4 regions of the Kitasatospora sp. NPDC059462 genome follow, and region 1 is predicted to be linked to each of the others. Evidence: riboswitches for the same ligand, from Rfam matches in the RefSeq annotation. Region 1 holds a riboswitch; each other region holds the start of a gene.

Region 1 (4,746 bases):
CGCTCAGGGGCGGGGCCAGCCGCGCAGACCGGCGGTCAGCACGGTGATCATCCGCTGCTGGGTCTCCCCGAGGTCCTCGGCGAGCTGGAAGGCGCCGCCGGTGGACAGGGCGGCGAAGCCGTGGGCCAGCGAGCGGAAGGTGCGGGCGGCGTGGATCGCCTCGGAGCCCTCCAGCCCGTACTCGCGCAGCACCGCGACGATCACCCCGACCAGCCGGCCGGCCGCCGCGGTGAGGTCCGGGTCCGGCTGCGGGGCCTGCGGCAGGGCGCCGTAGCGGTGCGGGTGCTCGGTGGCGTAGGCGTGGTACGCCCGCAGGACGGCGGCGACCGCGGCGTCCCCGCTGCGGCCGAGTGCCGCCTCGGCGAGCCGGTCGGCCAGCTCCCCGGTCACCCGGACGGCCACCAGCCGGCGCAGTTCGGCCAGGCCGCCGCTGACGTGCTTGTACAGCGAGGGGGTGGCGACCCCGGCGCGGGCGGCCACGGCGGCCAGGGTGAGGGCCTCGGGGCCCTGCTCGTCGATGAGGGCGAGGGCGTGGCCGACGACCTGCTCGGGGGTCAGTCCGACTCGGGGCACTGCGGTTCTCCTGGGAACGGGGGGCGGGGGCGGGGGACGGGCTCGGGACGCTTCGGGACGGCGGCGGCGCTCAGGCCAGGTCGGCGAGGAAGGACAGCAGGGCGTCGGCGGTGGCCCGCGGGTGGTCGGCCATCGGGTAGTGGCCCGCGCCCTCGATCATCACCTTGCGGGCGTTCAGCGCGGCGGCCTGCCGGTCGGCGACCAGCTCCGGCTTCGCGAAGTCGGGGTCCTTCGAGCCCATCACCACCAGCGCCGGGCAGCGCACGGCGGCCGTCCAGCCGACGGGCGCGGAGTCGCCGCGCACGTAGCCGCGGGTGGCGGTCCTGCGGCCCGGGGTGCGCATCGCGGCGACCAGCCCGGCCACGTACTCCTCGTGGTCGGCCGGCTTGGGGCCGGGGAAGGCCATCGTGCGGTGGTAGAGGCCCCAGAACCCGGGCGAGCGCACCAGCATCGCGCCCATCGCACCGACCACCAGGCGCTGCAGCGCGTTCGGCGGCACGTTCTCGACGAAGGCGTCCAGCAGGACGATGCCGGCGACCCGGCCGGGGGCGTCCCCGGCGGCCTTCACGACGCTGGCGCCGGTGTAGGAGTTGCCGGCCAGCACGGCCCGCTCGATGCCCAGGTGGTCCAGCAGGGCGAGGACGTCACCGGCGATCGCGGCGGGGGAGTAGTCGTCCCAGAGGATCGAGGACTCGCCGAAGCCGCGCAGGTCCATGGTGATCACCCGGCGGCCGGCGGCGGCCAGCAGCGGGCGCAGGTGCCGGTAGGCGGCCCGGCTGTCGAGCATCCCGGGGAGCAGCACGACCGGGACGCCCTCGCCGTGCGCGGTGTCGTCGAAGGCGATCCGGCCGCCGGGCAGGTCGAGGTGGCGGGTGACGGGGGCGAGGGTGCCGTTCATGGGGAGCCTCCTGGGGCGGGACCGTCGGCGGAGTGCCGATAGCCATAAAGCTAAGGCTAATAGCCTTAGCCGTCAAGCTATCGACTCTCGCCCGCCCGTCCGGCCGCGACCCGCCGTCGGCGTCCGGTCAGACGCCCTCCACCCGGAACGGGTCGTGCTCGGCCAGCAGCTTGTCCAGCCGCGCCTGGTCGACCCGGGTCACCAGCTCGGAGGTCTCCTGCTTGTCCCGGACCACCTTGGCGAGGGTGAAGGTGGAGGTGATCGTGTAGAGCAGGCCGAGGGCGAGGAACGCCCGGGTCCACGGCTCCACCGGGAGGAAGGCGATCCCGATGCCGAGGGCGGCGGCGGAGAGGGCGAAGGACAGCACGGCCTGGATGTGGTACGCGGCCGTGGTGCGGGACTGCATCGGTGCGCTCATGGCGTCAGGATGGCCGCGCCCGGCCCGGTCGCACATGAGTAGGCGTACTCAAGTGAGGGGTCGTTCGTTGACGTCCCGACACGTTCGGTAGTGTCAGTTGTCATCAAACGTCCCAAATCGCCCATCGGGTCGCGTGGTACCCGGTCCGTATCCCGCCGCCGGCAACGGACGGCTTGGAATCGGGGGGCTCTCGGATTAACGTTTGATAACGCAGCGCGGTCCGCAACGCCGTACCCAGACGGCACCGTGCGCCGTCGCCTAATCCCGCCGGCCGGCCTCCGGGCAGGCCAGGGAGCCGGGGAACCACGTTCCTTGGGGTGAATCGGCCAGGCCCAGGCCCGGCCGTAGGAGACCTTCCTGCTCCGAACCCGTCAGCTAACCCGGTAGGCGCGAAGGAAGGAAAGGAGCGCGCCTCCGTGGCGTCGACGCACACCCCGGCACACCCGTCCGGCACCCAGCTGCTCGACCACCCCGGCCCGTTCACCGGGCACGGCCCCTTCGGCGGCCCCGCCGACGAGACCGCCCCGCCGGCCGACGGGACCAGCCGGCACCGGATGCCCCGTCAGGGCCGCGGCACCGCTCCGCTGCTCGGCGTCACCGCCGTCGCCGCCACCCTGGGCGCCACCGGCTTCGCCTCCGCCACCCCGGCCGCCGCGCCCGCCGTCGAGGCGCCCGACGAGCTGCCGGCCACCCTCTCCGCCGACCCCGGCCTCGCCCTCGCCGCCCGCATCCAGCAGCAGGCCGACAGCCAGCGCACCGCGGCCGAGGAGAACGCCCGCGTCCAGGCCGCCCAGGAGGCCGAGGCCAAGCGCGCCGCCCAGGTCGCCCAGCAGGAGCAGGCCAAGCGCGCCGCCGAGGAGGCCGAGAAGGCCAAGCTCGCCGCCATCAAGCTGCCGGTGCGCGACTACCGGCTCTCCGCCCACTACGGCCAGAGCGCCCGCTACTGGGCCCACCTGCACACCGGCCTGGACTTCGCCGCCGACCAGGGCGAGCCGGTCTACGCGGTCGGCCAGGGCACCATCACCTCGGCCGGCTGGGCCGGCGCCTACGGCTACCGGATCGTCGAGACGCTGCCCGACGGCACCGAGATCTGGTACTGCCACCTCTCCTCGATCATCAAGGGCTCCGGCAAGGTCGTCCCCGGCCAGCAGATCGGCAAGGTCGGCGCGACCGGCAACGTCACCGGCGCCCACCTGCACGTCGAGGTCCGCCCCGGCGGCGGCGCGCCCGTCGACCCGGAGGCCTGGTTCGAGCAGCGCGGCGTCACCCCCTGACGCCTCCCCGCCCGCGCCCAGGGGCCCCGGCCGTCCGGCCGGGGCCCCTCGCGCGCTCCTACGCCCCGGCCGCGAGCCCGTCCCCGGCCCGGTCCGGGGCCTCGGCGCCGTCCCCGTCGCCGGCCTCGTCCCCGGCCGGCTCCAGCCCGGCCAGGTACGCGTCGATCTCCGCCTGACCCGGCTCCGGCGCCAGTTCCGGGAACTCCTCGACCAGCAGCCGCGGCAGCCCCGGCACCGTCCACGCGCCGGCCAGCTCCAGCGCCGCCCCGACCGCGGCCTCCTCGAACGCCCCGAAGTCCCCGGCCAGCTCCTCCGGCATCGGCCGGCCCAGCGCCGTCAGCTCCGCCAGGTTCCGGTAGCTGCGCTCCATCAGCCCCTGCTCCAGCAGCCGCCGGGCGCCGTCGGTGGCCATGCCGACCGCCAGTGTCCGCGCCCCGCCGTCCCAGCCCCCGTCGTCCACGGGGTCCAGCACGCCGTCCGCCTCCAGCGCCGTGAACGCCGCCGTCCGCTCCCGCGCCGGGAGCTCCCGGAACCCCTCCAGCCAGGCCCGCACCGCCGCCCCGTCGCCGGTGTCCACCCCGGCCGTGCGCAGCAGCAGCGCGTACAGCCGGGGCCAGGTCACCAGGTCCGCCCGGCGCAGCAGCCCGGCCGCCACCTCGCCCTGCCACTCGGCCTCCGCGTGCAGCCGTTCCTGGCGCTTGGCGTTCAGCCGCTTCGCCGCCCGCTGGTGGTCGACCAGCAGCCGCACCGCCGCGCCGTACGCCAGCGGATCCTGCCCCGGCTCCGGCTGGACGTACAGGTACAGGCGCTCGTACAGCAGGTGCTCCACCGCGGCGGAGGTCAGTTCCGGCCAGCCGTCGTGCATCCTGCCGCCGCCCAGCTCCAGCAGCGCCAGCACCGCCCGCAGCGGGGCCTCGGCGACCGGCTCGCGGCCCTCCGCCTCCGCCCAGGCGAGCAGTTCGGCGGCCTTGGTGCGCGGGGCGAGCCGCAGGTCTTCGTCTTCCATAACCACGAACCGTAACCGCTGGTCGGGGGTAGGGTCGGGAGCCATGGTCCCCGTCCGACTCACCGGCCGCCGGCTGGCCGTCCGCGAGTTCCACCACACCCCCGAGGACGTGGCGGCGCTGCACGCGGTGTTCGGCGACCCGGAGGCCACCCGCTACCTGCCGTTCGCGCCGCGCGACCACGAGACCTGCGCCGACCAGGTCGCCCAGTACCTGGAGGAGGCGGAGCGGGAGCCCCGGGAGGTCTACCGGCTGGCCGTCGTCCGCCTCGCGGACGCCGACGACCCGGCCCGCGCCGTCCCGATCGGCAACGCCGCGCTCGGTCTGCGCCCGCACGGGGCCGCCCACCTCGGCTACGCGCTGCGCCGCGACGTCTGGGGGCTCGGCTACGCGGGCGAGGTCGTCGGGCTGCTGCGGGACCTCGCCTTCGGCCCGCTCGGCCTGCACCGGCTGGAGGCCCGGGCCGATGTCGACAACGCCGCCTCGGTCCGGGTGCTGACCAGGGCGGGCTTCCGGCTGGAGGGCCGGGTCCGGCACGACTACCGGCGCCACGACGGCTGGCGCGACGCCTACCAGTAC
Region 2 (4,746 bases), on a different contig from region 1:
GGATCACCCCCGAGACGGGCATCGCGTTGACGGCCTCGTAGCGGACCTTGGCGCCCGGGTAGGGGGCGTGCACGATCACCCCGCCGCCGGCGTACATCCCGACGTGGTGCATGTCCCGGTAGAAGATCACCAGGTCTCCCGGCCGCGCTTCGGTGAGGCTGACCCGCCGCCCGGCGTACGCCTGGGCCTGCGAGGTGCGCGGCAGGGTCACTCCGGCCTGCCGCCAGCTCCAGTACATCAGACCGGAGCAGTCGAACGCCTTGGGCCCGGTGGATCCGTAGACGTAGGGCGCGCCGATCATCCGCACCGCGGCGGCCAGCGCGGCGGCGCCGCGTTCCGAGGCGGGCGGGGCGGTGCCGAAGTCCAGCCGGTCGGTGCCCCGGGTGGCCCGCTGCTCCGCCTCACGGGCGTCCTGGGCGGCGAGCCGGGCGCGCTCGACGGCGCCGAGGCCGTTGAGCAGCCGCTGCGCCTTGGCGAGCCGCTGCTGGATCTGCTGCTTGCTCTCGGCCAGCGCCTTGCGGGTCTGCTCCAGCTCGGCGAGCTTGGCGGTGGTCTCGGCCCGGCGCTGGTCGAGCACCCGCTGACGGCCCCGCAGCTCGTGCAGGGTCTCGTTCTGCCGCTCGGCGCTCTGGTCGAGGGCCCGGGCGCGGGAGAGGTAGGCCTCCGGGTCGGTGGAGAGCATCAGCTGGACGGTCCGGGTCATCCCGCCGCCGCGGTACTCGGCGCCGGCCACGGTGGCGAGTTCGCCGCGCAGCCGGTTGAGCTCGTCCTGGGAGACGGCGATCTGCTGCTGCAGATCGCCGGTCTCGTGCTGGAGCCGCTGCTGGGCCTCCTGGGCGGCGTTGAAGCGCTCGGAGGCCTGCTCGGCCTCGTCGTAGAGCTGCTCCACCTGTGCCTTGACGTCCTTGCGGTCGGCCGGGGCGTCCGGCGAGCCGGGCACGGCCCGGGCGCTGCCGCCGGCCGACACGCCCAACGCGGTGGCGGCCGCCGCGGTGAGCACCAGCGCCCGGGCGAGCACGTGCGCACCTGACAGCGGGGAACGGCGGTGCACGGCCATGCGACGTCGGCTCCGATCCTGGGCCCGGCCCGCCGCCGCACCGGAGCGGGCGGCTGTCGAAGCGGGCGTCCGGTGGCAGACGTTAGCGAGTCGGGGCAACCGATTCCAAACCCCTCCGAACCCGAATATTCGGACACTCCTCGGACATCAGATCGGTTCGCGGACCGAGCGTCCCGGCGGGCCGGGGAATGCCGCGGGCCCGGTCCCCCCGTGCGGGGGAACCGGGCCCGGCGGAGCCTGCCGACCGTGGGTCAGAGGCGCACGATGGTGTTGACCGGCATGTTGGACGCGGCCTCGTAGCGGACCGACGCGCCCGGCTTCGGGGCGTGGATGACCTGGCCGCCGCCGACGTAGATGCCCACGTGGTGGCGGTCGCCGTAGAAGATCACCAGGTCGCCGGGCTGGGCCTTGGAGATGTCCGAGCCGATCTGGGTGCCGGCGGTGGCCTGCGCCTGCGAGGTGCGCGGCAGCGACACGCCCGCCTGGGCGTACGCCCAGCCGGTGAGGCCCGAGCAGTCGAAGGAGTTCGGGCCGGTGGCGCCGTACACGTACGGGGAGCCGAGCTTGCTCTCCGCGGCGGCGATCGCGGCGGCGGCGCGCGAGCCGTTGGCGGCGGGCGCCGCCGGGGCGGCCGGCTTGGCGGTGGCGGCCGGGGCCGCCGGAGCGGCCGTGGACGGCGCGCTCGGGCTGGTGCGGTTGGCGTCGCGGGAGGCGCGCTCGGCGTCGGCCTTCTCCTTGGCGGCCTTGGCGGCCTCGGCCTTGGCGGCGTCCGCCTTGGCCTTGGCCTCGGCGGCGGCCTTCTCCTCGGCCGCGCGCAGCGCCTGGCGCTCCTGCTCGGTGAGCGTGTTGAGCAGGTCCTGGGCCTTCTGCAGCTTGCCCTGGACGTCCTCCTTCGAGGACTTCAGCTGCTGGGTGGTGGCCTCCAGCTCGGCGAGCTTGGCCTGGGTCTCGGTGCGGTCCTGGTCGAGCCTGCGCTGCTGCTCCTGGAGCTCCTTCAGCGCGCCGGACTGCGTGGAACCGGCCTGGTTCAGGGCGTCGGCCTGGCTGAGGAAGTTGTCCGGGCTGGCGGAGAGCATCAGCTGGACGGTCTGCGAGATGCCGCCCGTGCGGTACTGCTCGCCGGCGATCTCGGCGAGGCCGCCCTGCGCCTCGGTGACCGAGGCCTGCTGACGGGCCACCTTGTCCTGCAGCTCGGCGACCTGCTTCTGCAGCTCCTGCTGCTTGGCCTGGGCGCCGTTGTACTTCTCGGTGGCGACCTCGGCCTGCTCGTTGAGCTGGTCGACCTGCTCCTTGACCTGGTCCTTGGTCGGCGTCGGGTCGGCGTGGGCGCCGGACTGCGCGGAGAGGGCGACGGCAGCGGCGGCGACACCGGTCAGGATCGAGACACGGGTGCGGCCGGCGGGCTTGGGACGACGATGGGACGCCACGAAGGCGGACTCCTTCTTCCTCATCCGCCTACCGGGTGAGCTGACGGGTTCGGGCGGAAGCGTGCCCTACGACGCCTCACCCGCCGCTCGCGCGGCCGGCCTGGCGCCGATTCACCCCGGAGGAACGTGGTTCCCCGGCTCCGTTCCACAGCGGACCCCCGACTGCTGGGCCTTCACTCGGAGGGACGACCCGAAGGCGCCCTCCCGCTGCTTCACGAACTCGGCGGCGAACCCCGCCGCCACCCAGGCTGGGTGATCGACTGTGCGTGGTTCGAGGCACGACCCTAGTAACAGATCCGTGATCCGTTCAAATCCTTGTCAGAAAAAAGTCGGAAGAATACCCAAGTTCCCTTGTGAAAATGACCGAACGTGATCACATCCCCACATCGGGCTGATCATTCTCCGTCAGACGTTCGAATGCGCGGCCGAAACGTCAGCGCCACCCCCGGCCGGGGGTGGCGCTGATCACAGGAGCCGGAACGGGCCTCCGGGCGTGTCGTGGCGACCCGTCAGACGGCCCGCCGTCAGACCCGGCGGATCGTGTTGATCTTCATGGCGTCGGCCTTCATCACCTTCACCACGTCACCGGTGCGCGGCGCGTGCACCACCATGCCGTTGCCGATGTACATGCCGACGTGGCTGCGGTCGTCGCGGTAGATGACCAGGTCGCCCGGCTGGGCCTCGGCCAGGGAGGGCACCCGGGTGCCGTAGTTGCCCTGCGCCTGCGAGGTGCGCGGCAGCGAGACGCCGGCCTTGCCGTACGCCCAGACCATCAGGCCGGAGCAGTCGAAGGTGTTCGGGCCGACGTCGCCCCAGCCGTAGGGCGAGCCCTGCTTGCTCATCGCGAGGGCGACCGCGGAGCCCGCCTTGCCGCTCGCCTGCGGCAGGCTGCCCAGGTCGGTGCGCTCCGAGCCGCGGGAGGCGCGGTCGGCCTGCTGCTGCGCCGCCTTCAGGGCCGCGCGGTCGGCGGCGCTGAGCGAGTTCAGCAGCTCCTGGGCCTCCCGGAGCTTCTTGTTGACCTCGGCCTTGGTCTGGTTCAGGTCCTTGGTGGTGCTGTCCAGCGAGGCCAGCACGGCGGCCGCCTCGGCCTTCTGCTGGTCGAGCCGGCGCTGCTGGTCCTGGAGGCCCTTGAGCGCCTCGGCCTGGCTGGAGCTGGCCTGCTGGACGCTGGAGGCCTTGTCCAGGTAGCCGGACGGGTCGGAGGTGAGCATCAGCTGCACGGACGGGTCGATGCCGCCGGTGCGGTACTGCTCGCCCGCCACCTCGGCCAGCCCGGCCTGAAGCTGGGTCATCTGCTCCTGGCCGCGGGCCACCTGGTCCTGCAGCTGGTCCGCCTGCTTGCGCAGCTGGTCCGCGCGCTCCTTGGCCCCGTTGTACTTCTCGGTGGCCTGCTCGGCCTCTTCCTGCAACTGGTCGATCTGCGCCTTGACGTCGTCCTTCTTGGGCGACGGACTGGGCGCGGCGTGGGCGGCGACCTGGGCGGAGAGGGCGACCGCGGTCGCAGCGGCAGCGGTGAGCACGGAGACCCGCGCGCGGCTCGGCTGCTTGGGACGGCGGTGGGAGGCCAAGGGACCGGCTCCTTCTTCCAATGGCCTCACCCGAACGGGTGAGAATCCGGAAAATAGGTTTGACGCCAGACCCTAGTGAAGATCCACGCTTCGCGCCACTCCCCCGTTCGCGTGAACCCGAACCGTCCATCTGACTTCACAAAACACGCACAACACCGCAATCCCGGCGCTGACCAGCCGTCATACCGGCCGGGCCGCCCCGGGAACGGGCTACGGCCGGGCCAGCCGGTTGAGCAGCAGCACCGACGCGACGGGGCGCGCGCCGGCCTTCCGCACGCCCTCCGCGACCTCCCGGTCGGTGGAGACCACCACCACCGGACGCCCCTGCGGCTCGGCCCGGACCAGCCGGCGGATCAGCTCGTCCGCCGTCTCCCCGGTCCGGCTGAACCGCACCCGCACCCCGCGCGGCGGCGCCATGATCACCGGCACGTCCAGGTCCTGGCCGTCGAACACACAGGTGACCTCCGCCTGGGTGCGCTGCGCCAGCATCGCCAGCCCGCCCAGCAACCGGATCCGCTGCTGCTCCAGCGGCAGCGTCGGATAGCCCGTCTTGGTCACGTTGTAGCCGTCCACCACCAGATGGACCTGCGGGATCGCCAGCAGCTGGTCCAGCAGCGCCGGATCGTCCTCGGCCAGGCCGCGGCGCGCCACGTCGTGCGGCGAGGCCGCACCCGGCACCACCGCCTCCACCAGG
Region 3 (4,746 bases), on a different contig from region 1:
CGGGCCGCGCTGGATGCGCTGCTGGCCGACAAGCTGTCCTTCACCGGTGCGGCCGGGGCGCAGGTCGCCGAGGTCGTCCGCCAGGTCGAGGCCGTCGCGGCCGCATACCCGGAGGCCGCCAAGTACGCGCCGGGCGACATTCTCTGACGGAACGTCACGCCCGTCCGCCCGCCGCTCCGGCGGGCGGACGGCCGGGTCGCAGCCCCGTCGCCGGTCAGGCGGCGGGGCCCTCGCGGCGTTCGGCCGCGACCGGGGCCGGGTGGCCGGGGTCGAGCGGCGGGCCGTTGGTCGCGCAGGCGTAGCGGCAGTCCGGCTCCGCCACCGGGTGCGCGTCCTCGGGGGCCAGCACGTTGCCGTGGACGGCCACCAGCGCGGTCAGCCCGCCGGCCACCAGCAGCCCGGCACAGATCAGCATCGAGGTGCGGAAGGCGGAGTCGACCGCGTCCGGCACCTGGTAGGCGTCGCCGCTCAGCCCCGACAGTGCGGGCAGCGCCGCGACCGCCAGCAGCCCGGCCGCCCGGGCGGCGGCGTTGTTGACCCCGCTGGCGATGCCCGCGTGACGCACCTCCACCGCCGCCAGCACGGTGGCGGTCAGCGGCGCGACCAGCAGCACCATGCCGCTGCCCATCACGGCGACGGCGGGCAGCACGTCCGTCCAGTACGAGGCGCCGGGGCCGATCCGCAGCATCAGCAGGACGCCCGCCGCGCAGAGCAGCGGGCCGACGGTCAGCGGCAGCCGCGGGCCGATCCGCTTGCCGAGCCGGCCCGCCCGGGCCGACAGCACCAGCATGATCACGGTGATCGGCACCAGGGCCAGCCCGGAGACCAGCGGGGAGAACCCGGAGACGATCTGCAGCTGCACCACCAGCAGGAAGAAGACGCCGCTGAACGCCGCGTAGACGGTCAGGGTGACCAGGTTGACGGCGGTGAACAGCCGGGAGGAGAACAGGCCCAGCGGCAGCATCGGCTCCGGGGTGCGGCGCTCGACCGCCACGAAGGCGGCGCCGAGCAGCAGGCCCGCCGCCCCGGTGACCCAGACCGCGGGGGACAGGCCCTTCCCGGCGGCGGTCAGCGCATAGGTGACGGCGCCCAGCGCCAGGGCGGCCAGCACCGCGCCGAGCACGTCGAAGCGGCCGGTCGCGGACTCGTCGCGGCTCTCCGGCACGTGCCGGGCGGAGACCGCCACCACCAGCGCCGCCAGCGGCAGGTTCAGCAGGAAGATCCAGCGCCAGCCCGGGCCGTCCACCAGCCAGCCGCCGAGCAGCGGGCCGACCGCCGCCGAGACCCCGCCGAGGCCGGACCAGAGTCCGACCGCCGCCGAGCGGTCCTCCGGGTGGAAGACGGCCTGGAGCATCGCCAGCGAGCCCGGGGTGAGCAGCGCGCCGCCGACGCCCTGGACGGCGCGCGCGACGATCAGCACCTCGACGGTGGGCGCGGCGGCGCAGGCCGCGGAGGCGGCGGCGAACCAGACCACGCCGAGCAGGAAGACCCGGCGCCGGCCGTACCGGTCGCCGAGCGCTCCGCCGAGCAGGATCAGGCCCGCCAGGGTGAGCAGATAGGCGTTGAGCGTCCATTGCAGGGCGTCGAGTTGGGCGCCGAGGTCGGCGCCGATCCTGGGCAGCGCGACGTTCACGACGGTCCCGTCGAGCATCGCCATGCTGGAGCCGAGCACCGTCGCCAGTAGTACCCAGCGACCCTGCGCGGTGCCCAACCGCAGGGTGCCGGCCTCGGAGGTGGCCACGGCCCATGGTCGGTCCGGCGGGGCCCACGTGACAAGGGTCACCGGGGGTGTGTCGGGGGATGTCCTTTCCGTGAGTGATCGTGTACGCACTGGTTCCGGCATTGGCGCAGGGTTGCGGATCACGTGCGCGCGGTGAATGGATTGTGTGCGTACTGTGCATGCCTTTTCTGCGCAGCGTCACGGTGGGGCGGACTTTGGTCCCGGGCCGCGGAGATCGACATTGCTTCACCCGAACGGATGAGTTTTAGTTCAGCGACCGCCCGGCGTCAGCCCGGGTGGCCACCGGGTGGAACGCCTAGTCCTGCCGCTGCCCGGTGGTACGCAACGAACTCTGTACGGCAGGAGCGGGGGACCCACAGGTAAGTCGCCGGACCCGAATTCGCGGTCCGGCTAGGGGTGAAGCCGCCTTTTGCGGCCGGGCAACTCCAGCCCGAACCCGACAGCTCACCTCGCAGGCGTCGGAGAGGACATTTCCATGCCCGCACAGGCTCGTCGTATCGCCCTGCCCCGCGCCGCCCGCATCGGCATCGCCACCGCTGTCACCGGTGCCGCCTTCGCCCTCCCGCTGGTGACCACCGTCTCCGCCCAGGCGCACGAGGTTCCGGCCGCCAAGCCCGCCGCTCAGGCCGCCGCCCAGGCCGCGCCGGCCGCTCAGGCCGCTGCTCCCGCCGCCCAGGCCGAGGAGAGCTACAAGGTCGTCGGTGGGGACACCCTGTCGAAGATCGCCGACGCCAAGAACGTCACCGGTGGCTGGCAGGCGCTGTACGAGCACAACCGCTCGGTCGTCGGCGCCAACCCGAACCTGATCTTCCCGGGCCAGCAGCTCGCGCTCGGCACCAAGGCCGCCCCGGCCGCCAAGCCCGCCGCCCCGGCGGCCAAGCAGGCCGCGCCCGCCGCCAAGCAGGCCGCGAAGCCGGCCGCTCCGGCCGCCAAGCCGGCCGCCCCGGCGACCAAGCCCGCCGCTCCGGCCGCGAAGCCGGCCACCCCGGCGACCAAGCCGGCCGCCCCGGCCGCCAAGCCCGCCGTGCAGACCACCGTCGCCCCGGTGACCGCGACCCCGGTCGTCGCCGCCACCTCCGGCTACGTCGCCCCGCTGGCCAACCCGAAGCTCGGCACCGCCTACGGCGTGGCCGGCTCGATGTGGTCCTCCGGCCACCACACCGGCGCCGACTTCGTCGCCTCCACCGGCACCCCGCTGCGCGCCGTCGCCAACGGCACCGTGGTGAAGGCCGGCAACGGCGGCGCCTACGGCAACGAGGTCGAGATCAAGCTCGCCGACGGCAAGTACGCCCAGTACGCGCACCTGTCCTCGATCGGCGTGAAGGTCGGCCAGACCGTCACCGCCGGCCAGCAGATCGGCCTCTCCGGTGCGACCGGCAACGTGACCGGCCCGCACCTCCACTTCGAGATCCGCACCGGCTCGGAGTACGGCTCGGACATCGACCCGATCGCCTACCTGCGGGCGCGCGGCGTCGCGATCTGACCCTCCGGTCGGATCACCTCCGCCACCGCTGGGTGCGGGGCGAGACGGCTCCCCCGGGATGGTCATGTCGGGTGACCGCTCGACCGGGTGAGCACCGCACCTCCAGCGGATCGACGGGCGCGGGACACGCCCGTCCGGCCGGCCCGGTTCGCGAGACCTCCCTCGCGAGCCGGGCCGGCCGTCGTCGTCCCCCGGTCGAACGGGCCGGCCCGCGGCTCGAACAGGGCGTCAACCCGGCGGTGCTGACGCCGGGTCACCCCGCTTTGCGGGCCCGGGTGCGGCCCGCCGATGCTGTCGGCTTGTCATCGCCCGTCCGCTCCGGCGGGCGGCGCAGCCACGGCAGGTGAAGGGTGCCGGATGGCCATCCAGCGCGGGGACGCGACCGGGGACGTGACCGCGGGCGCGGGGCGGCGGGACGGGGTGGACCGGCTGAAGGCGGACTCGGTCGGTCTGCCGGGCGTGGTGTTCATGGCGGTCGCCACGGCGGCGCCGATCACCGCGATGACCGGCAACCTCCCGATCGTCATCGGCCAGGGCAACGGCGCCGGGGCGCCCGCCGCCTACGTGTTCGCGACCCTGGTGCTCACCGTCTTCTCGGTCGGCTACGTGGCGATGGCCCGTCACATCACCGCGGCCGGGGCGTTCTACGGCTACATCTCGCACGGGCTGGGCCGGGTGGTCGGGATGGCCTCGGGGCTGCTGGCGCTGCTCGCGTACGTCGTCTTCGAGGCGGCCGTCCTCGGCTTCTTCGCGTACGCGCTGCGCGCGCTGGTCGCGGCGCAGCTGGGGGTGGTGCTGCCGTGGGGCTGGTACGCGGGGCTCGGGCTGCTGGTGATCGCGGTGATGGCCTGGTTCGACCTGCACCTGACCGCGCGGGTGCTCGGGGTGGCGCTGGTGCTGGAGGTCGCGGTGCTGGGCGCCGTGTCGCTGGCCGTGCTGGTCACCGGCGGCGGGCCGGACGGGCTGGTGGCCGGGGAGGCGCTGGATCCGCTGAACGCCTTCCGCGGCGCCGGTGGCGCCGGTGGCGCCGGTGGCGCCGGCGGGGACGGCGGAGGGGCGGGCGCGGGGCTGGGGCTGTTCTTCGCGTTCTGCTCCTGGGTCGGCTTCGAGTCCACCGCGATGTACGGCGAGGAGTCCCGCGACCCGAAGCGGGTGGTGCCGAGGGCGACGCTGATCTCGGTGGTCGGCGTCGGGCTGTTCTACGTCTTCGTGTCCTGGATGATCGTCTCCGGCAACGGTGCGCGGCGCGCGGTGGAGGTGGCCCGCGGCGCGGTCCCCGGCAAGGACGGCAACAGCCTGTTCTTCGACCCGCTGGGCGCGCACCTCGGCGGCTGGGCGGTCACGGTCTTCCAGTGGCTGGTGGTGAGCGGCTCCTTCGCCTGCGCGATGGCCTTCCACCAGTGCGCGGCCCGGTACCTGTACGCGATCGGGCGCGAGGGGTTCGTCCACCCGGCGCTGGGGCGCACCCATCCGCGGCACGGCTCGCCGCACGTCGCCTCGGCGGCCCAGTCGGTGGTCGCGG
Region 4 (4,746 bases), on a different contig from region 1:
GCCGTCCGGCCCGGCCACGCAGAACAGGTCGATCGGCCCCAGGTGCTTCTCCGCCGTGTCGACCAGCGCGGCGACGTCGCTGGGCCGGCGGACGTCGCCGCAGACGCCGACGACCCGGCAGCCCGGCCGGTCGAGCTCGGTGGCGAGGTCCTCGGCGATCCCGACCCGCTGGTCGGCGATCAGCACGCCGACGGCCCCCGCAGCGGTGAGCCGCCGGGCGAGGTCCGCCCCCGACCCGCCGTCGAGCACGGTGATCACGACGACCGAACCGGTGACCCGCATGGCCTTGCTCCTCCCTGTGGGCGGCTCCGCACCGGCGCCCACGGACATCTTGCGGAGGATCGTAGGCAGGTCCTGACCCTCCGCAACAGGAATTACCCCTCAGGTGACCAGGCTCACGCCTGCCGCGCGCGGCGGACCGCGTCCGGGTCCCGCGCCGCCCGCGCGCACGGCGTGCGCACGCCGTGCGGTGACCGGGACACGCCCGGGATACCGTCGACCCATGCCAGCTCAGCCCGCCTCCCCCCGTCCGCCCCTGTTCACCTGGGAGTTCGCCGCCGATCCGTACCCCGCGTACGCCTGGCTGCGCGAGCACGAACCGGTGCACCGGACCACCCTGCCGAGCGGGGTGGAGGCCTGGCTGGTCACCCGGTACGCGGACGCCCGGCAGGCGCTCGCGGACAGCCGGCTCTCCAAGAACCCGGTGCACCACAGCGAGCAGGCCCACCGCACCGGCCGGGTCGGCATCCCGGGCGAGCGGCAGGCCGACCTGATGACCCACCTGCTGAACATCGACCCGCCGGACCACACCCGGCTGCGGCGGCTGGTGTCGAAGGCGTTCACACCGCGCCGGGTGGCGGCCTTCGAGCCGCGGGTGCAGCAGCTGACCGACCGGCTGATCGACGGCTTCGCCGCGCGCGGGTCCGCCGACCTGATCCACGAGTTCGCGTTCCCGCTCCCCATCTACGCGATCTGCGACCTGCTCGGGGTGCCGGCCGAGGACCAGGACGACTTCCGGGACTGGGCCGGGATGATGATCCGGCACGGTGGCGGTCAGCGCGGCGGCGTGGGGCGCGCGGTGAAGCGGATGCGCGCCTACCTGGCGGAGCTGATCCACCGCAAGCGGGCCGATCTCGGCGACGACCTGATCTCGGGGCTGATCCGGGCCAGCGACCACGGCGAGCACCTGACCGAGAACGAGGCCGCGGCGATGGCCTTCATCCTGCTGTTCGCCGGCTTCGAGACCACGGTCAACCTGATCGGAAACGGCGTGTACGCGCTGCTGCGCAACCCGGGACAGCGCGCCCTGCTCCAGGAGTCGGTCGGCCGCGGCGAGAGCGCGCTGCTGGAGACCGGCATCGAGGAACTCCTGCGCTACGACGGGCCGGTGGAGCTGGCCACCTGGCGGTTCGCGACCAGTCCGCTGACCATCGGCGGGGTGGGGATCCCGGTCGGCGACCCGGTGCTGGTGGTGCTCGCCGCGGCGGACCGGGACCCGGCGCGGTTCGCCGACGAGAACACCCTGGACCTGGCCCGGACGGACAACCCCCACCTGGGCTTCGGGCACGGCATCCACTACTGCATCGGCGCCCCGCTGGCACGGCTGGAGGGGCGGGCCGCGCTGGCCACCCTGCTGACCCGGCTGCCGGACCTCGAACTCGCCGCGGACCCGGTGGACCTGCGCTGGCGGGGTGGTCTGATCATGCGTGGACTCCGTGAACTTCCGGTGGAATTCACGCCGGAGAAAACGCCCGGCGGCAAGGCTCCGGAGACCGGCTCCGAGGGCTGACGCATCGGCACAACGCGCTGACGGAGACTCTCCGTTGCCCGGATCCGGGGTGTCTGAACCACCCTCAATCCGGACATACCGCCCCGGTTGGTAGGCAATCCATCACATGACGTGATGTCCATGTGATATCGACGATATGAGCTTGTGATTGCTCTGAAGATCTGTCTACTCTCCCTGGAGTTCGCAGCTGCGAGCCCCGTGCGCGGAACGCCGAGTCCTGCCCGCCGCGCCACGGGAAACCGACCAGAACCCTGGGCAGGGGCGGGGGACCCAGGTTTTGCGCCGTCTCCCACGGCTAGGGGTGAAGCCGCCTCCGCGCGGCCGGGCCACCTCCCGGTCCGAACCCGACAGCTCACCTCGCAGGCGTGCGGAGAGGGACCCCTTCATGCTGTTCGTTGGAACCGGTCGTCACCGTCGCCGTACCCAGGCCGAGAAGGCCATCGCCGTCGCCGGTGTCGCCGGCGTCGGACTGGCCATGCCGATCCTGAGCGCCACCGGCGCCTCCGCCGCCCCGGTCTCCACCTGGGACGCGGTCGCCCAGTGCGAGAGCGGCGGCAACTGGAGCATCAACACCGGCAACGGCTTCTACGGCGGCCTCCAGTTCACCTCCAGCACCTGGAAGGCGTACGGCGGCACCGCCTACGCGCCGCAGGCCAACCAGGCCTCCAAGGCCCAGCAGATCTCGGTCGCCGAGAAGGTGCTCGCCTCGCAGGGCCCGGGCGCCTGGCCCGTCTGCTCCAAGAAGGCCGGCCTGAGCAAGGGCGGCGCCCCGGCGGCGGTCGACACCTCGACGGACGCCAAGCCGGCCGCCCCGAAGCCGCAGGTCCCGCAGGCCGCCCAGGAGGCCAAGCCGCAGCAGGAGACCGCGAAGCCCGCCGCGCCCAAGCACGCCGCGCCCAAGCAGCAGGCCCCGCAGGTCCAGCAGCAGGCCGCCAAGCCGCAGGCGCAGCAGTACGCGCCGAAGCACGCCGCGCCCAAGCAGGAGGCCCCGCAGGCGCAGCAGCAGTCGCCGGCCTTCTCCGGCAAGGCCGGCTGGGACGCCGACGCCAAGGTGTTCTGGTACCAGAGCAACGGCGCCTGGTACTGGACCAGCCACCAGAGCGTCTACCAGCAGTACGCCGGCCAGCAGGCCGCCGCCCCGGCCGCCCCCGCCGCGCAGCAGCCGGCCGGCCAGGGCTACACCGTCCGCTCCGGCGACACCCTCGCCGGGATCGCCACCGCCCAGGGCGTCTCCGGCGGCTGGCAGGCGCTGTACGACGGCAACCGCGGCACCGTCGGCGCCGACCCGAACCTGATCGTCCCGGGCCAGGTGCTGAGCCTCGCCTGACGGCCGGTCCGGCCGCACGGGACGAAGGGGGACCGATCGGTCCCCCTTCGTCCGCATCCGGCCCCCTCGGGTCGGGCAACCAGGTGAACTACCGGTGGGTAGCCGGGCCACACGCTGAGACGGAGCCGAGGTCGACGTGGCCCGGACAGCCCGTGCGGTTAGGCTCTGGTCGTAACGACTCCGCAATCGTCCGGCCGACAGCACCCACCGTCAGCCGAACCTGCTTCCGCTAGGAGATGCCTCGTGCCGTCCATCGATGTCGTCGTCGCCCGTGAGATTCTCGACTCGCGCGGCAACCCCACGGTCGAGGTCGAGGTCGGCCTCGACGACGGCAGCACCGGCCGTGCCGCCGTCCCGTCGGGTGCCTCCACCGGCGCCTTCGAGGCGCTGGAGCTCCGCGACGGTGACAAGAACCGCTACTTCGGCAAGGGCGTGGAGAAGGCCGTCCTGGCCGTCATCGAGCAGATCGGCCCGGAGCTGGTCGGCTACGACGCCACCGAGCAGCGCCTGATCGACCAGGCCATGCTCGACCTGGACGCCACCCCGGACAAGTCCTCGCTCGGCGCCAACGCCATCCTGGGCGTCTCGCTGGCCGTCGCGCACGCCGCCTCCGAGGCCAGCGACCTGCCGCTGTTCCGCTACCTGGGCGGCCCGAACGCCCACGTCCTGCCGGTCCCGATGATGAACATCCTCAACGGCGGCTCGCACGCGGACTCCAACGTCGACATCCAGGAGTTCATGATCGCCCCGATCGGCGCGGAGTCCTTCTCCGAGGCCGTCCGCTGGGGCGTCGAGGTCTACCACACCCTCAAGGGCGTGCTGAAGGAGCGCGGTCTGTCGACCGGCCTGGGCGACGAGGGCGGCTTCGCCCCGAACCTGGACTCCAACCGCGAGGCCCTGGACCTCATCGTCGAGGCCATCCAGAAGGCCGGCTACGTGCCGGGCAAGGACGTCGCGCTCGCCCTGGACGTCGCCTCCTCCGAGTTCTACGAGGACGGTGCCTACCAGTTCGAGGGCAAGGCGCTCACCTCCGCCGAGCTCATCGAGTACTACGCCGGCCTGGTCGACGCCTACCCGCTGGTCTCCATCGAGGACCCGCTGGACGAGTCGGACTGGGACGGCTGGAAGGCCATGACCGAGAAGCTGGGCGACAAGGTCCAGCTGGTCGGCGACGACCTGTTCGTCACCAACCCGGCCCGCCTGGCCCGCGGCATCGAGACCGGCACCGCCAACGCGCTGCTGGTGAAGGTCAACCAGATCGGCTCGCTGACCGAGACCCTGGACGCCGTCGAGCTGGCCCAGCGCAACGGCTACCGCTGCATGATGTCGCACCGCTCCGGCGAGACCGAGGACGTCACCATCGCCGACCTCGCCGTCGCCACCAACTGCGGCCAGATCAAGACCGGCGCCCCGGCCCGCTCCGAGCGCGTCGCCAAGTACAACCAGCTGCTGCGCATCGAGGAGATCCTCGACGACGCCGCCGAGTACGCCGGCCGCGGCGCCTTCCCGCGGTTCAAGCACGAGGGCTGAGCCCGCCCGGCGGCGCCCCGGCCGTCGACGCCGGGACGTCCCGGTAGCGCACGCCTGACCGGTGCCCCGCCGTTCACCCCGTAGGGTGGACGGCGGGGCA

Evidence for each region. Region 1 has a riboswitch for cyclic di-AMP ahead of ACFXAM_RS34965 (M23 family metallopeptidase). Riboswitches for the same ligand answer to the same signal wherever they lie in the genome.
Region 2: it holds a riboswitch for cyclic di-AMP, as region 1 does, so the genes downstream of both, ACFXAM_RS24485 (NlpC/P60 family protein) here and ACFXAM_RS34965 (M23 family metallopeptidase) in region 1, are expected to answer to the same signal.
Region 3: it holds a riboswitch for cyclic di-AMP, as region 1 does, so the genes downstream of both, ACFXAM_RS05705 (peptidoglycan DD-metalloendopeptidase family protein) here and ACFXAM_RS34965 (M23 family metallopeptidase) in region 1, are expected to answer to the same signal.
Region 4: it holds a riboswitch for cyclic di-AMP, as region 1 does, so the genes downstream of both, ACFXAM_RS27040 (transglycosylase family protein) here and ACFXAM_RS34965 (M23 family metallopeptidase) in region 1, are expected to answer to the same signal.

The regions. Positions count from the first base shown of each region.
Region 1 is NZ_JBHYUU010000238.1:5,699-10,444, reverse strand. It holds gene ACFXAM_RS34980 (TetR/AcrR family transcriptional regulator) at 4-573, opposite strand; gene ACFXAM_RS34975 (alpha/beta fold hydrolase) at 644-1,471, opposite strand; gene ACFXAM_RS34970 (YiaA/YiaB family inner membrane protein) at 1,599-1,889, opposite strand; cyclic di-AMP (ydaO/yuaA leader) riboswitch at 2,135-2,293, shown strand; gene ACFXAM_RS34965 (M23 family metallopeptidase) at 2,306-3,163, shown strand; gene ACFXAM_RS34960 (hypothetical protein) at 3,222-4,169, opposite strand; gene ACFXAM_RS34955 (GNAT family N-acetyltransferase) at 4,213-4,746, shown strand, end outside.
Region 2 is NZ_JBHYUU010000107.1:4,133-8,878, forward strand. It holds gene ACFXAM_RS24480 (NlpC/P60 family protein) at 1-1,057, opposite strand, end outside; gene ACFXAM_RS24485 (NlpC/P60 family protein) at 1,309-2,484, opposite strand; cyclic di-AMP (ydaO/yuaA leader) riboswitch at 2,495-2,647, opposite strand; gene ACFXAM_RS24490 (NlpC/P60 family protein) at 3,009-4,052, opposite strand; gene ACFXAM_RS24495 (NYN domain-containing protein) at 4,263-4,746, opposite strand, start outside.
Region 3 is NZ_JBHYUU010000012.1:24,660-29,405, forward strand. It holds gene purB (adenylosuccinate lyase) at 1-147, shown strand, start outside; gene ACFXAM_RS05700 (MFS transporter) at 215-1,741, opposite strand; cyclic di-AMP (ydaO/yuaA leader) riboswitch at 2,054-2,214, shown strand; gene ACFXAM_RS05705 (peptidoglycan DD-metalloendopeptidase family protein) at 2,217-3,224, shown strand; gene ACFXAM_RS05710 (APC family permease) at 3,582-4,746, shown strand, end outside.
Region 4 is NZ_JBHYUU010000128.1:19,923-24,668, reverse strand. It holds gene ACFXAM_RS27050 (SDR family NAD(P)-dependent oxidoreductase) at 1-282, opposite strand, end outside; gene ACFXAM_RS27045 (cytochrome P450) at 503-1,789, shown strand; cyclic di-AMP (ydaO/yuaA leader) riboswitch at 2,021-2,169, shown strand; gene ACFXAM_RS27040 (transglycosylase family protein) at 2,175-3,116, shown strand; gene eno (phosphopyruvate hydratase) at 3,360-4,646, shown strand.